Regions from separate parts of the Streptomyces sp. NBC_01707 genome, predicted to be linked through region 1. Evidence: predicted binding sites of a transcription regulator. Region 1 holds the regulator's gene; the other holds the start of a gene.
What was found. The regulator HrcA, encoded in region 1, represses chaperone genes, less so after heat shock. The targets are predictions, from matches to a motif close to TTNGCACTCNGNNNNNCNGAGTGCNAA.
Positions count from the first base shown of each region.

Region 2: the regulator HrcA is predicted to act here: its motif matches at 2,954-2,980, upstream of groL (chaperonin GroEL).

Region 1 is NZ_CP109190.1:6,687,767-6,694,887, reverse strand. Features, by position in the region: gene OG963_RS29970 (S41 family peptidase) at 1-954, opposite strand, end outside; gene OG963_RS29965 (hypothetical protein) at 1,034-1,480, opposite strand; gene OG963_RS29960 (16S rRNA (uracil(1498)-N(3))-methyltransferase) at 1,677-2,423, opposite strand; gene OG963_RS29955 (nitronate monooxygenase) at 2,420-3,493, opposite strand; gene dnaJ (molecular chaperone DnaJ) at 3,679-4,815, opposite strand; gene hrcA (heat-inducible transcriptional repressor HrcA) at 4,816-5,832, opposite strand; gene OG963_RS29940 (MBL fold metallo-hydrolase) at 6,024-6,746, shown strand; gene OG963_RS29935 (DUF3097 domain-containing protein) at 6,772-7,121, shown strand, end outside.
Region 2 is NZ_CP109190.1:4,767,308-4,774,428, reverse strand. Features, by position in the region: gene OG963_RS21470 (glucosyl-3-phosphoglycerate synthase) at 1-193, opposite strand, end outside; SAM riboswitch class I at 346-472, shown strand; gene thrC (threonine synthase) at 490-1,791, shown strand; gene OG963_RS21460 (MoaD/ThiS family protein) at 1,852-2,130, shown strand; gene OG963_RS21455 (cold-shock protein) at 2,585-2,791, shown strand; gene groL (chaperonin GroEL) at 3,143-4,765, shown strand; gene OG963_RS21445 (HAD family acid phosphatase) at 4,865-5,533, opposite strand; partial or broken gene OG963_RS21440 (hypothetical protein) at 5,770-6,641, opposite strand; gene OG963_RS21435 (YncE family protein) at 7,064-7,121, shown strand, end outside.

The sequences.
Region 1 (7,121 bases):
GTGGACGGCGCCGCGCGTCCCGACGGCGCTGCCGCGGCCGGTACGGTCCGGGGACGCCGAGTCGAGGTGGCTACCGGCGTGCACGGGGTGCGGCTGGAGGTCGGCGCGCTGGCCGCCGAGGCGGATGTCGAGACGGCGCGGTCCGGCGCCGTCGAGGTCGTCGAGCAGCCACAGCTCGCCGGCCGAGGAGTAGCTGACGCGGGTGCCGTCGGTCGTCGCGTGGCGGGCGTAGAAGCCGTCGGCCTCGGTGTGCCGACGCAGGTCGGAGCCGTCGGGGAGCGAGGAGTAGAGCGCGCCCACGCCTTCGTGGTCGGAGAGGAAGGCGAGACGTTCACCGACCCACATCGGGCATTCGATGTTGCCGTCGAGGCCCTCGTGGATCCGTACGAACTCCGCGACGCCGTCCGGTCCCTGGCCTTCCCCGGGTGCTTGCGCGAGCCACAACTTGCCCGCCGTGCCGCCCCGGTAGCGCTTCCAGGTGGCGGCCTCGCGCCCCATGGTGGCGGAGAGCAACAGGACCCGTCCGCCGGGTCCGTACGCGAGGGAGCCGACCGGGCCGTACGGCAGGGTCCGGGCGGGCCCGCCGTCGACCGGGACGGCGCGGGCCCAGCTACGGCGCAGCGACACCTGCCCCTGGGTGCTGATGACCAGGACGTCGCCTTCGGGGGTCCAGCCGCGTACGGACGTCCTGGCGTCGCCCCAGTAGGTCAGCCGCTTCGAGGGGCCGCCGTCGACGGGCGCGAGGTGCACCTCGGGGGCACCGTCCCGGGTGGAAGTCCAGGCGACGTGGGCGCCGTCCGGCGATATGCGCGGCTGGCTGACGGGCCGGTTGTCGGCGCTGACCCGCCAGGCCCGACCGCCGCCGAGCGGCGCCAACCAGACGTCGTCCTCAGCGGTGAAGGCGATCAATTCGCCCTGGACATGGGGGTACCGGAGATAGGCAGGCTGTGTCACATGGATCACCCTAGGCCGCGGTCGTGCTCCGGGGAACGGGGTTGGCCGGAGTCCGCCCACACCTGCGTGTCGGGCACACTCACTTGCCCCCGGGATATTCGATCACCGTGACGGTCACGGTGACCGTCGGCCGGGCACCGCCACCACCGCCGTTCCGGCCGTCTCCACCCTTCGTCGGCGGTGTCACACCGCCGGTCGAGGGGGCGGCGTCGCAGTCGCCGAGCCCATCGGCCTGCAGGACGGTCCTGTCGCCGACCCTCCCGGTCAAGTTCCCCCGCACACACAGGCCGTTGACCTCCTTCGTGATCTTGCCGGCGAGCGTGATGTCCTTGCCGCCCACGGTCCGGCCGCGGCAGTCGACCTGCGCCACCTGCCGCACCGACGCGGAAGGTGAGGCCGAGGAAGGCGTCGCACCGACGCCCTCGACCTCGGCCGTGCAGTTCAGCCACCGCACATCGACCCCTTTGCCCTCCAGCGCCCCGGTGCCGGCCCGGTCCGTGGTCAGGGCGACGGACGCGGAGTTCATTCCGTCGATCGGCTCACAGGCGACGGCCCCCGCAACCGCCGCACCGACAAGGCACAGTACGGCCGGAATGCGGCGGGTCCGGCCGCGCCCCCATGGACTTGATGCCCTCAATGTCCCCATACGTGGAAGCGTCCCACTACTTCCCCGCCGTGCGGTAGACCGCTTGCGGCCACACCTGACTTACGGTAAGGGGCAGTCAGGCCCAGCGGCCGGTGCGTCCGAGCAGCAGAGCCGTCGCCGCGGTGCCCGCCGTGGAGGTGCGCAGCACGCTCCGGCCGAGCCGGCAGGTCCGGGCGCCGGCCTCGGCGAAGGCTGCCAGCTCGTCCGGCGAGACACCGCCCTCGGGCCCCACGACCAGCATGATCTCGCCCCCGACCGGGAGTCCGACGGTGGCCAGCGGCTCGCTGTCGTAGTCCCGCTCCTCGTGCAGGACGGCCGCGAAGTCCGCTGCGGCCAGGAGTGCGGCAACCTGTTTGGTCGTCATGGCGTCCGTCACCTCCGGGAACAGCACCCGGCGCGACTGCTTGCCCGCCTCACGGGCCGTGTTCCGCCATTTCGCCAGGGACTTGAGGCCACGATCACCCTTCCATTGGGTGATGCAGCGCGAAGCCTGCCACGGCACGATCGCGTCGACACCGGTCTCCGTGAGGGTCTCGACGGCGACCTCGCCGCGGTCGCCCTTGGGGAGCGCCTGGACCACGGTGATACGGGGCGCGGGCCGGGGCTCCTCGTGGACCGTGCCGAGGTCCGTCAGGACGAGCCTGTCCTTGCCCTCGGCGGCCTCCACGACGCCTTCCACCCACCGGCCGTGCCCATCCGTCAGGACCACGTCCTCACCGGCGTGCAGCCGTTTCACCGATACGGCGTGCCGCCCCTCGGGCCCGTCCAGGACGAACCGCGGGCCGCTGGGGACCTGCTCGACGACGAAGACCGGTGCGGTCACTGCGTGCTCCTTGTGCTCACTGCCGCTCGCGCGGCATCCAGTTCTGCGGCGAGCAGTTCGGTCAGCCGGCCGGCCGGCAGCTCGCGTGCCATCCGGTGACCCTGGCCCGCCCACAGGGCCATGCCCTGGGCGTCCCCGGCCTTGGCCGCGGCCTTGCGCAGCCCGCTGGTGACATGGTGCACCTGCGGGTAGGCGGCGGGGGCGTACGGCCCGTGCTCGCGCATGAAACGGTTGACGAGGCCGCGGGCCGGGCGCCCGGAGAACGCCCGGGTCAGCGCCGTCCGCGCGAACAACGGGTTGGTCAGTGCCTGCTTGTGCAGCAGATGGGCACCGGACTCGGGGCAGGCCAGGAAAGCCGTTCCGAGCTGCGCCGCATCCGCGCCCGCCGCGATCACCGCCGCGATCTGGGAGCCACGCATGATGCCGCCCGCGGCGATGACCGGCACCTGGACGGTCTCGCGGACCTCGGCCACCAGGGAGAGCAGTCCCATGCCGGTGCCGTCGTTCTGCGGGTCGTCGCGGTAGGTGGACTGATGGCCGCCCGCCTCGATGCCCTGGACACAGACCGCGTCGGCGCCCGCCCACTGGGCGGCCTGCGCCTCCTCCGGCGTGGTGACCGTCACGACGGTGTACGTACCGACTCCGGCGAGCGCGTCGAAGGTGTCGCGGGTGGGGCAGCCGAACGTGAAGGAGACCACCGGAACCGGGTCCTCCACAAAGATCGCGAGCTTGGCCTCGTATCCGTCGTCGCCGCACGGGTCCGGGTCACCGAGCGGAGTCTCGTACCAGGCGGCCTCACCGACCAGCTGCTGCCGGTACACCTCGACGGCGCTCGGGTCCGCGAGGCTCGGCTGCGGCATGAAGAGGTTGACACCGAACGGCTGGCCGGTCAGCCGGCGCAGCTGTTTGATCTCGTTGTACATGCCGTCCGCCGTCTTGTACCCGGCGGCGAGGAAACCCAGCCCGCCCGCTTCCGCGACGGCCGCGACCAGCTGTGGACAGGACACACCGCCCGCCATCGGGGCCTGCACGATCGGATACCGGCAGAGATCGGTCAACGCGGATGACATGACCGCATCGTGCCACGTCGCCCGCACCCTGCCGAATCAGCCATGAGGCGGCCGGAAAGACATCCGGAGCGGGAGCCCCGAGGGGGATCCGATGACCGGACGGGGTACCGCCAGATGCGAACCGCCCGCCGGTCCAGGACCGGCGGGCGGTGCGTCGCAGTGGGCGGTGACGCGACGGACGGCACTCAGCGGCCGTTGAACGCGTCCTTGAGCCGGGAGAACAACCCCTGCTGTCCCGGCTGGAACTGACCGGTGGGCCGCTCCTCGCCGCGCAGCTTCGCGAGCTCGCGCAGCAGTCGCTCCTGCTCCGGGTCCAGCTTCGACGGGGTCATCACCTCGACGTGCACGATCAGATCGCCGCGCCCGCCACCACGCAGGTGGGTGATGCCACGGCCGTGCAGCGGGACCGACTGACCGGACTGGGTGCCCGGCCGGATGTCGACCTCCTCCAGTCCGTCGAGCGTCTCCAACGGCACCTTGGTGCCGAGCGCGCCCGCCGTCATGGGGATCGTGACGGTGCAGTGCAGATCGTCGCCGCGGCGCTGGAACACCGCGTGCGGCAGCTCGTGGATCTCGACGTACAGGTCGCCGGCCGGTCCGCCGCCGGGGCCGACCTCGCCCTCGCCCGCGAGCTGGATGCGGGTGCCGTTGTCGACACCGGCGGGGATCTTCACGGTGAGCGTGCGCCGCGAACGGATGCGGCCGTCACCGGCGCACTCCGGGCACGGGGTCGGCACGACCGTACCGAAGCCCTGGCACTGCGGGCAGGGCCGCGAGGTCATGACCTGGCCGAGGAACGACCGGGTGACCTGGGAGACCTCACCGCGACCGCGGCACATGTCACAGGTCTGGGCGGAGGTGCCGGGTGCGGCGCCCTCGCCGCTGCAGGTCGTACAGACGACGGCCGTGTCGACCTGGATGTCCTTGGTGGTGCCGAACGCGGCCTCGCCGAGATCGATCTCCAGCCGGATCATCGCGTCCTGGCCGCGCCGGGTGCGCGAACGGGGTCCGCGCTGCGACGCCGTACCGAAGAACGCGTCCATGATGTCGGAGAAGTTGCCGAAGCCACCCTGTCCGAATCCGCCCGCGCCACCGCCGCCGGAAGCGGACAGCGGGTCGCCGCCGAGGTCGTAGACCTGCTTCTTCTGCGGGTCCGACAACACCTCGTAGGCGGCGTTGATCTCCTTGAACCGCTCCTGGGTCTTCGGATCGGGGTTGACATCCGGATGCAGCTCGCGTGCGAGCCGCCGGAAGGCCTTCTTGATCTCGTCCTGAGATGCGTCGCGGCGCACGCCGAGTACGGCGTAGTAGTCCGTGGCCACTTACGACTCCGCCAGGATCTGTCCGACGTAACGTGCCACTGCGCGTACCGCTCCCATCGTTCCGGGGTAGTCCATGCGGGTCGGTCCGACCACGCCGAGTTTGGCGACTGCCTCGTCGCCCGAACCGTAGCCGACCGCGACGACGGACGTGGAGTTGAGCCCCTCGTGGGCGTTCTCGTGCCCGATACGTACGGTCATGCCCGAGTCCTTGGCCTCGCCGAGCAGCTTCAGCAGCACGACCTGCTCCTCCAACGCCTCCAGCACGGGCCGGATCATCAGGGGGAAGTCGTGCCCGAAGCGGGTGAGGTTGGAGGTGCCGCCGATCATCAGCCGCTCCTCCGTCTCCTCGACGAGGGTTTCGAGCAGGATCGAGAGCACGGTGGACACGGTTCCCCGGTCCTCGCTCTCGAAGGATTCCGGCAGATCCTGCACCAGCTGCGGGACGTCCGCGAAACGGCGTCCGACGACCCGGCTGTTGAGCCGGGCCCGCAGATCGGCGAGAGAAGTCTCACCGAACGGCGCGGGGCAGTCGATCATGCGCTGCTCGACCCGGCCGGTGTCCGTGATCAGCACGAGCATCAGCCGGGCGGGCGCCAGCGACAGCAGCTCCACATGCCGCACCGTCGACCGGGTCAGCGAGGGGTACTGCACGACGGCGACCTGCCGGGTCAGCTGCGCGAGCAGCCGTACGGTGCGGCCCACGACGTCGTCGAGGTCGACCGCGCCGTCGAGGAAGTTCTGAATGGCCCTGCGCTCCGGCGACGACAGGGGCTTGACCCCCGCGAGCTTGTCGACGAAGAGCCGGTAGCCCTTGTCCGTCGGGATGCGCCCCGCGCTGGTGTGGGGCTGGGCGATGAAGCCCTCGTCCTCCAGCACTGCCATGTCGTTGCGGACCGTGGCCGGGGAGACCCCCAGCTTGTGCCGCTCGGTGAGCGCCTTGGAACCGACGGGCTCCTCGGTGCCGACATAGTCCTGGACGATGGCGCGCAGCACTTCGAGTCTGCGTTCGCTGAGCATGGCGCACACCTCCAGCTGTGTCACTCGGTGGATCCCGGTCGTTTCCGTCGTTCCTCGAAGAGCCCTGGCACTCGATGCGTACGAGTGCCAGTAATCCCCCGCCAGTGTACGGCGGCCGGGTAGGGCCCTAGCAAGGGCGACCGGCCACGCTACCCCGAGACTGCGCAGGTCGTTGCCGATAGCGTCGCCGCATGGACGCCTCTTGGGAAGAGTTCGGCTGGGAGCGACTCGGCAACGGTGTGGGCCGACGGCGGCTTCCCGGGTGGGACGCGACGGTCGCACTGGTGGTCGGAGCGGACGGGGCGCTGCTCTTCGACACCGGATCGACGCTGCGCGAGGGCGCGGAGGTACGGGCCCAGGTGGAGGCGCTGATCGGCCGGAGGGTGACGCATATCGCACTCAGCCACCCCCACTTCGACCATGTGCTCGGTACCGCGGCCTTCTCCGGGGCCGAGGTGTACGGGGCGGTCGGAGTGACGGATCTCCTGGCCCGCGGAGCGGACGAGCTGCGCACGGACGCCGTGCGCCACGGGGTGCCCGAGGCGGACGCGGCGCAGGCGGCCGATGTGCTGGTGGCACCGCACCACCAGGTGCACGACGAGTGGACCCTCGACCTGGGCGGCGGCCGCCAGGTGCTGCTGGCGAACGTGGGCCCCGGCCACAGCGGCCACGATCTCGCGGTCCTGGTGCCCGGTTCCCCCGCCGTCGTGCTCTGCGGCGACCTGGTCGAGGAGTCCGGCGAACCGCAGGCGGGCCCGGACGCGATCCCGTCGCGCTGGCCGGCCGCACTGGACCGGCTGCTGGCGCTGGGCGGCGAGGACGCGGTGTACGTGCCGGGGCACGGTGCGCTCGTGGACGCCTCGTTCGTACGCGCGCAACGCGACCAACTGTCCACTGCGTTCGGCGTGTCGTGAGCCGTTCCCGTCCTATCGTCGTCCGATGCGCAGCTACCACCCGGATCTGACCCCACCGTGGAAGAAGTCCGCCCCCGTTCCCGAGGTCCCCGCCGAGCCCGATCTGGTCGTGGAGGAGGTCTCCAGCGGCTTCTGCGGTGCCGTGATCCGCTGCGAGAGGACGGCTCAGGGCCCGACGGTGACCCTGGAGGACCGTTTCGGCAAGCAACGGGTGTTCCCGATGGAACCTCGCGGCTTCCTGCTGGAGGGCCGGGTCGTCACCCTCGTACGCCCGTCGGCGCCCGGTCCCGTACGCCCCGCCCGCACGGCCTCCGGCTCGCTCGCCGTCCCCGGGGCGCGGGCGCGGGTGGCACGGGCCGGCCGGATCTATGTCGA
Region 2 (7,121 bases), 1.9 Mb from region 1:
CCTTCTCCATCAACTCGACCCGGATCGTCTCGACGATCGTGCCGACCGTCGCCTCCTCGTTGAGGGCGGGCAGCACGACACTCACACTTCCGCGCCGCGGGTCCCTGGCCCTGGCGGCGACGAGCCGGTCCAGCGGGCGGTCGGCGGCCGACCAGGAACGCCTGGTCAGCCAGCGTTCGACCTCTTCCAGCACGGTCGATACTCCCTGTATGTGATCCATCTCGCGGTTCGGACGGCTATCTCAACCGTCCGATGCTTCGGTTACAGTCTTGAACAACGCGGACGACCCTCGCATGCCGGGGTCCTCCGCCGACAAATGCCTGGATCGATGATCCAGTGCCACAGCGCTCATCCAGAGGGACTGAGGGAACGGCCCGTTGAAGTCCCGGCAACCCTCCTGCCGACCGCGAGGTCAGGTGGGGAAGGTGCCAATTCCGTCTCGTGGCGAAATGCGTCGCGAGGAAGATGAGGAGAAAGGGCCTCGCCATCATGGCTACGCAGACCGTTGCAGTGAGCACCAATTCTTCCGCCGACGCTGTCGACCTCGGTCCCGCCGCGGCACTTTCCTGCCGCGAGTGCGGAGAGCGTTTCGAGCTCGGTCCCATTTTCGCCTGCGCGACCTGTTTCGGGCCGCTCGAAGTGGCGTACGACCTGCCGAGCGGCTCCCCGGACGAGCTGAAGAAGCGCATCGAGGCCGGACCGAACAACATCTGGCGTTACGCGCCGCTGCTGCCGGTCCCCGCCGATGTCGCGGACAAGCCGAACATCAACCCCGGCTTCACCAAGCTGGTCAAGGCCGACAACCTCGCCCGTGAACTGGGCGTCACCGGCGGCCTGTACGTCAAGGACGACTCCGGCAACCCGACGCACTCCTTCAAGGACCGCGTCGTCGCGATCGCCGTCGAGGCCGCCCGCGCCTTCGGCTTCACCACTCTCTCCTGCTCCTCCACCGGCAACCTCGCCGGCGCCGTGGGCGCGGCCGCCGCCCGGGCCGGCCTGCGGTCCTGCGTGTTCATCCCGCACGACCTGGAGCAGGGCAAGGTCGTCATGGCCGCGGTGTACGGCGGTGAACTGGTCGGCATCGAGGGCAACTACGACGACGTCAACCGCTTCTGCTCGGAGCTCATCGGCGACCCGCTCGGCGAGGGCTGGGGCTTCGTCAACGTCAACCTGCGCCCCTACTACGGCGAGGGTTCCAAGACGCTCGCGTACGAGATCTGCGAGCAGCTCGGCTGGCGGCTGCCCGACCAGCTCGTCATCCCGATCGCGTCCGGCTCGCAGCTCACGAAGATTGACAAGGGTCTGCAGGAGCTGATCAAGCTCGGTCTCGTCGAGGACAAGCCGTACAAGATCTTCGGCGCGCAGGCCGAGGGCTGCTCCCCGGTCTCCACCGCCTTCAAGGCCGGTCACGACGTCGTACGCCCCCAGAAGCCGAACACGATCGCCAAGTCGCTGGCGATCGGCAACCCGGCCGACGGCCCCTACGTCCTGGACATCGCCCGCCGGACCGGGGGCGCAGTCGAGGATGTCGACGACGAGCAGGTCGTCGACGCGATCAAACTGCTGGCACGCACCGAGGGCATCTTCGCGGAGACGGCCGGCGGGGTGACGGTCGGCGTGACGAAGAAGCTGATCGAGGCCGGTCTGCTGGACCCGACGCTCACCACCGTCGTCCTCAACACCGGTGACGGTCTGAAGACGCTGGACGCGGTCGCCCCGACCACCGGTCCGACGGCGACCATCCGGCCCAGCCTCGACGCGTTCCGCGCCGCCGGCCTGGCCCGCAGCTGACCCGACCACCCCGGGACGTCCATCCGTGACGTCCACCCGAGACGCAAGGAAGGCACCCACATGAGCGTCAAGGTCCGTATCCCCACCATCCTGCGCACCTACACGGGCGGTCAGGCCGAGGTCCCGGCCGAGGGCGCGACCCTCTCCCAGGTGATCGAGTCGCTCGAGCGGAACCACCCGGGCATCGCCGCGCGCGTCCTGGACGACCAGGGCAAGCTGCGCCGGTTCGTGAACGTGTACGTCAACGACGACGACGTGCGCTTCGAGGGCGGCCTGGAGGCGGCCACCCCGGACGGCGCCGGCATCTCGATCATCCCGGCCGTCGCGGGCGGCTGCTGACCCTCCGTCGCCCCGGCACGGACTCTCCGTAGGCCCCGCGGCCGACTTCACAGCGTCACCGGAATTGCCCCCTCTGCGAGGTAAGCGGAGGGGGCAATTCTGCATGGTTAAGCGCGGTACAGTTGGGAAGTCCCCTCCGCTGCCCGTGCCGACCGCATATGAGAATGCGCCCGCCCGCGACAAGATGCAGCCAACGTGCTCGAACTCCTTGCGTCATAAGTGGCCTTTGCCCGGCCCGAGTTGCCCTGGAATCGCATAAATTCCGCATATTCGGGTGTTCGGTGCTGCCCAGAATTCTCGTCCGATTGACCTGTTGCAGAGGGCAGTTGGGCAGATACATTCGGCCGCGGTCGACGCGTTCCGGCGCACGCACCCTCTCCTGTCGGGGGGTGAGTTCTGACCCGGGCCCGCGAAGTGCGGTCCTGTGCAAGGGCCAGTAATAGGGGAGTTAGGCATGGCTCAGGGCACCGTCAAGTGGTTCAACGCGGAGAAGGGGTACGGCTTCATCGCGGTCGACGGTGGTGCGGATGTTTTCGTCCACTACAGCGCGATCCAGATGGACGGGTACCGCACCCTCGAAGAGGGTCAGCGAGTTGAATTCGAGATCTCGCAGGGCCAGAAGGGGCCGCAGGCGGACATGGTCAAGCTCGCCGTCGGCTGAGCTCGGCGCGGTCGGCCAACGACACCACTCACGCATGAAGGGTCCGTACCCCCAGGGGGACGGACCCTTCACGCGTCATGGCGGCCGTCGCCCCACGTGGCATCCCCACGGCATCCCGGTGCCGTCGTCCGGTCCACGCCTTGTCCACAACCGTCGGGGGCGCTTGCACTCGTGGGGGTCGAGTGCTAATCATTGGCGTTAGCACTCTCCAGGTGAGAGTGACAGAACTTGGACCGGGCCGGTGAGGCCCGCAGGCGCGGTGGGGCAAGGAACCACCGGGCAGGCAGGCCGTCCGTCGCGGGCGCCACTCGGTCCGGAGAAATCCACCCCTGTCCGGGAGGACCACTTCACATGGCCAAGATCATCGCGTTCGACGAGGAGGCACGGCGCGGTCTCGAGCGCGGGATGAACCAGCTCGCCGACGCCGTCAAGGTCACCCTTGGCCCCAAGGGCCGCAACGTCGTCCTCGAGAAGAAGTGGGGCGCGCCCACGATCACCAACGATGGTGTTTCCATCGCCAAGGAGATCGAGCTCGAGGACCCGTACGAGAAGATCGGCGCCGAGCTGGTCAAGGAAGTCGCCAAGAAGACGGACGACGTCGCCGGCGACGGTACGACCACCGCCACCGTTCTCGCCCAGGCGCTCGTCCGCGAGGGCCTGCGCAACGTAGCCGCGGGTGCGAACCCGATGGCCCTCAAGCGGGGCATCGAGAAGGCCGTCGAGGCCGTCTCCGCCGCTCTGCTGGAGCAGGCCAAGGACGTGGAGACCAAGGAGCAGATCGCTTCGACGGCCTCCATCTCCGCCGCCGACACCCAGATCGGCGAGCTCATCGCCGAGGCGATGGACAAGGTCGGCAAGGAAGGCGTCATCACCGTCGAGGAGTCCCAGACCTTCGGTCTGGAGCTGGAGCTCACCGAGGGTATGCGCTTCGACAAGGGCTACATCTCGGCGTACTTCGCCACCGACATGGAGCGCATGGAGTCGTCCCTGGACGACCCGTACATCCTGATCGTCAACTCCAAGGTCAGCAACGTGAAGGACCTCCTTCCGCTGCTGGAGAAGGTCATGCAGTCCGGTAAGGCGCTGCTGATCATCGCCGAGGACGTCGAGGGCGAGGCCCTGTCGACCCTGGTCGTCAACAAGATCCGTGGCACCTTCAAGTCCGTTGCCGTCAAGGCCCCGGGCTTCGGTGACCGCCGCAAGGCCATGCTCGGCGACATCGCCATCCTCACCGGTGGCACGGTCATCTCCGAGGAGGTCGGTCTCAAGCTCGAGAACGCCGGCCTGGACCTGCTGGGCCGCGCCCGCAAGGTCGTCATCACCAAGGACGAGACCACGATCGTCGACGGTGCCGGTGACAGCGACCAGGTTCAGGGTCGCGTCAACCAGATCCGTGCCGAGATCGAGAACTCCGACTCGGACTACGACCGCGAGAAGCTCCAGGAGCGCCTGGCGAAGCTGGCCGGCGGCGTGGCCGTCATCAAGGCCGGTGCCGCCACCGAGGTCGAGCTCAAGGAGCGCAAGCACCGCATCGAGGACGCCGTTCGCAACGCGAAGGCGGCCGTCGAGGAGGGCATCGTCGCCGGTGGTGGCGTGGCGCTGCTGCAGGCCTCCGCCGTCTTCGAGAAGCTGGAGCTCTCGGGTGACGAGGCGACCGGCGCCAACGCCGTCAAGCTGGCGCTGGAGGCCCCGCTCAAGCAGATCGCCGTCAACGGTGGTCTCGAGGGTGGCGTCGTCGTCGAGAAGGTGCGCAACCTGCCGATCGGTCACGGTCTGAACGCCGCGACCGGCGAGTACGTCGACATGATCGCCGAGGGCATTCTCGACCCGGCGAAGGTCACGCGCTCCGCTCTGCAGAACGCCGCGTCGATCGCCGCGCTGTTCCTGACCACCGAGGCCGTCATCGCCGACAAGCCGGAGAAGGCCTCTGCGGCCGCTCCGGGCGGCATGCCGGGCGGTGACATGGACTTCTGATCCTGACGGATCAGTAGCTCGGTCGCACATCGGCCCCCGGGACCTGTACTGGTCCCGGGGGCCGATGTCATGTCCGCGGTGGTGACGGCAGGTCAGCGGTCAGGAGAGCTTCCCGTCGTAGTCCGGGAGCTTGAACGTCCGCTCGGCGTGGCCGCCGACCAGGTCGCTCTCGTTGTTGCCGATGTTGGCGATGATCGTGTAGCCCCGGGCCTCGATCTCGGCGCGCTTGGCGGTCTTGTACGTGCTGACTTCGTCGAAGAGGTCCGGCAGGTCGCGGACGTAGAGGCCGGTCACCGGGTAGCCGACCGCGGTGAGGTTGTGCTGCGTCAGTGAGGCGATGATGCCCGGACGGGCGGTGACGAAGAAGATGGCGACGCCCTGGGAATCGGCGTACCGGACCAGATCGCGGACCTGGGCGATCGCGGGGGTCGGAAACGTCCAGAAGTAGTGGAAGTCCGTCTCCAGCGACGAGTTGTCGATGTCGAGGACGATCGCCGGTTTCTGGCCCGCGGGGGTCTGCGCGATGCGCTGCTGGATGTAGGGGCGGGCCACGTCGATGACCGCGGCGACATCGCGCTGCCAGGTGCCGTAGTCGATGCCCAGGATGGCGGCATTGCCGCCGGGGGCCCATGACGTGGTGGCGGTGGGCTCGGACACGGGGGCGGCCTGGGCGGCGCCGGCGGGTGCGACGAGGGCGAGAACGGCGGCTGCGACGGACACGGCACCGGCCGTACGGACGGACCGGGTACGGCTTCGAGTTCGGCTCATGAGGGTGTCTCCTGGGTCGACTTTGGCATGCACGCGCTCAACACTCGGTCGGGCCGGGCCGCATGTCTACTGGTCGGTAGGAAACTTCTCGTGGACGCACGATGAATCGGGGTGCGCGGGCTTCGGGCCGACCGCGCACAGCGCCGCGGGGCTTTCCGGGCACGCTCGTGGTCCCGAACGGCCCGGGAGGATCGGGCAGGTCGCCGATCACCGCATGGTTCGTCCGTGAGTCGAAGTCATGCCCGTGTCCTTCGGGTTCGGGGGACCATCGCGGCGCGCACCTCGGCCATCCGGTCGCGGACCCCGCCGACCGGGATCCCGCGACTGCTCGCCGGTACGGGGACCTGTTCGCCCCGGCACGGTCCGCATGTACCGCCGGGCAGTGCCTCCCCCCGGGCCGGTGCGCCGCATTTCGTGCACTCCAGGACTCGCAGCACGGCGGGCGGGGTGGGCGGAGCGGCCCGTTCGGGTGGCATTTTGGAGATCAGGCGGCTGCGGACCAGGGCCGCCGCGTGGTGGACGGGCACCGGCAGTCCGCCGGTGAGGGCGTGCAGCAGCTGGGCTTCGGTGGCGCCTCGTGCGAGCCACTCGGTGACGTACGGCTCCAGCCCCGCACAGTCGGCCGCGGAGAGGCTCAGTGCGGGCGCGGTCCGGCCGAGCGCGGCGAGCAGGACGAACGCCCGTGACCGGGTGGGCCGTTGCTGCTCCGGTGGTACGTCGCCCCGGGTGAATGCCGCCCACCAGGCGTCGTCGCGAGGTGTGCGGGAGAAGAACGTACGCGTCACCCAGCGCGCGCTGCCCGAACCGATGACGTGCTCGCTGCCCCGGCGCAGATGGCCGGTCCGCTGCAGGTTGTTCAGCGTGGTCCGCAGTGCGCACTGCCCGTACGGGAGCACCTTGGCCAGCGTCTTCACGGAGATGTCGGCACCGTCCGGCAGTGGTCGACATAGCCGGCGACGGCGGCCTCACGCGGCGGAAGGTGCGCGAAGTCGTGTGCGGTACGGGGTCGTTGGCCGGACGCGGACCGCTTGCCGTAGCCCGGGTTGGCCATCGGGTGCGGGGGTACGTGCGGTGCGCGCGGGGCAGCACTAAGCTGGCTGACAGCCATTTGATCGCCTGTTTCGATCTCGTTGGTCAGACCCCTGTTCGGTGTTCCCGCACCGGCAGGGGTCGTTCGTTATTCGGAACGCTAGAGCGTCCGTACCGTGCGTGGCAAGCCGGTCACGAGAAGTGAACTCTCCAGCTGGGGAGGGTGGGTGGGTGGGGAGGAGCCCTCCGCCCCTTCCTTGGAAAGAGGGCTCGGAGCACGGGGCTTGAGCCCCGAGGCGGACCGAGGGGGCGTGAAGAGCGCGCCGCGCGTCGTCTGGGGCACGGCCGGCTGCCGGCGGCGGGGGTGGCGGTCATGCTGTCGGTCGCGTGACCTAGTCTTCGCTCACTCGCCACGCGCACGGCACAGGTCACACACATCACCTGTCTCCTGTCAGTCTGCGCGCAATGGCTAAACACTCGTTCCGGGGGGTTCGAATCACCGTGCGTATGCGCACTCTTCCGGCCGCCACCGCACTGGCGGTCCTCTTCAGCTCGGCGG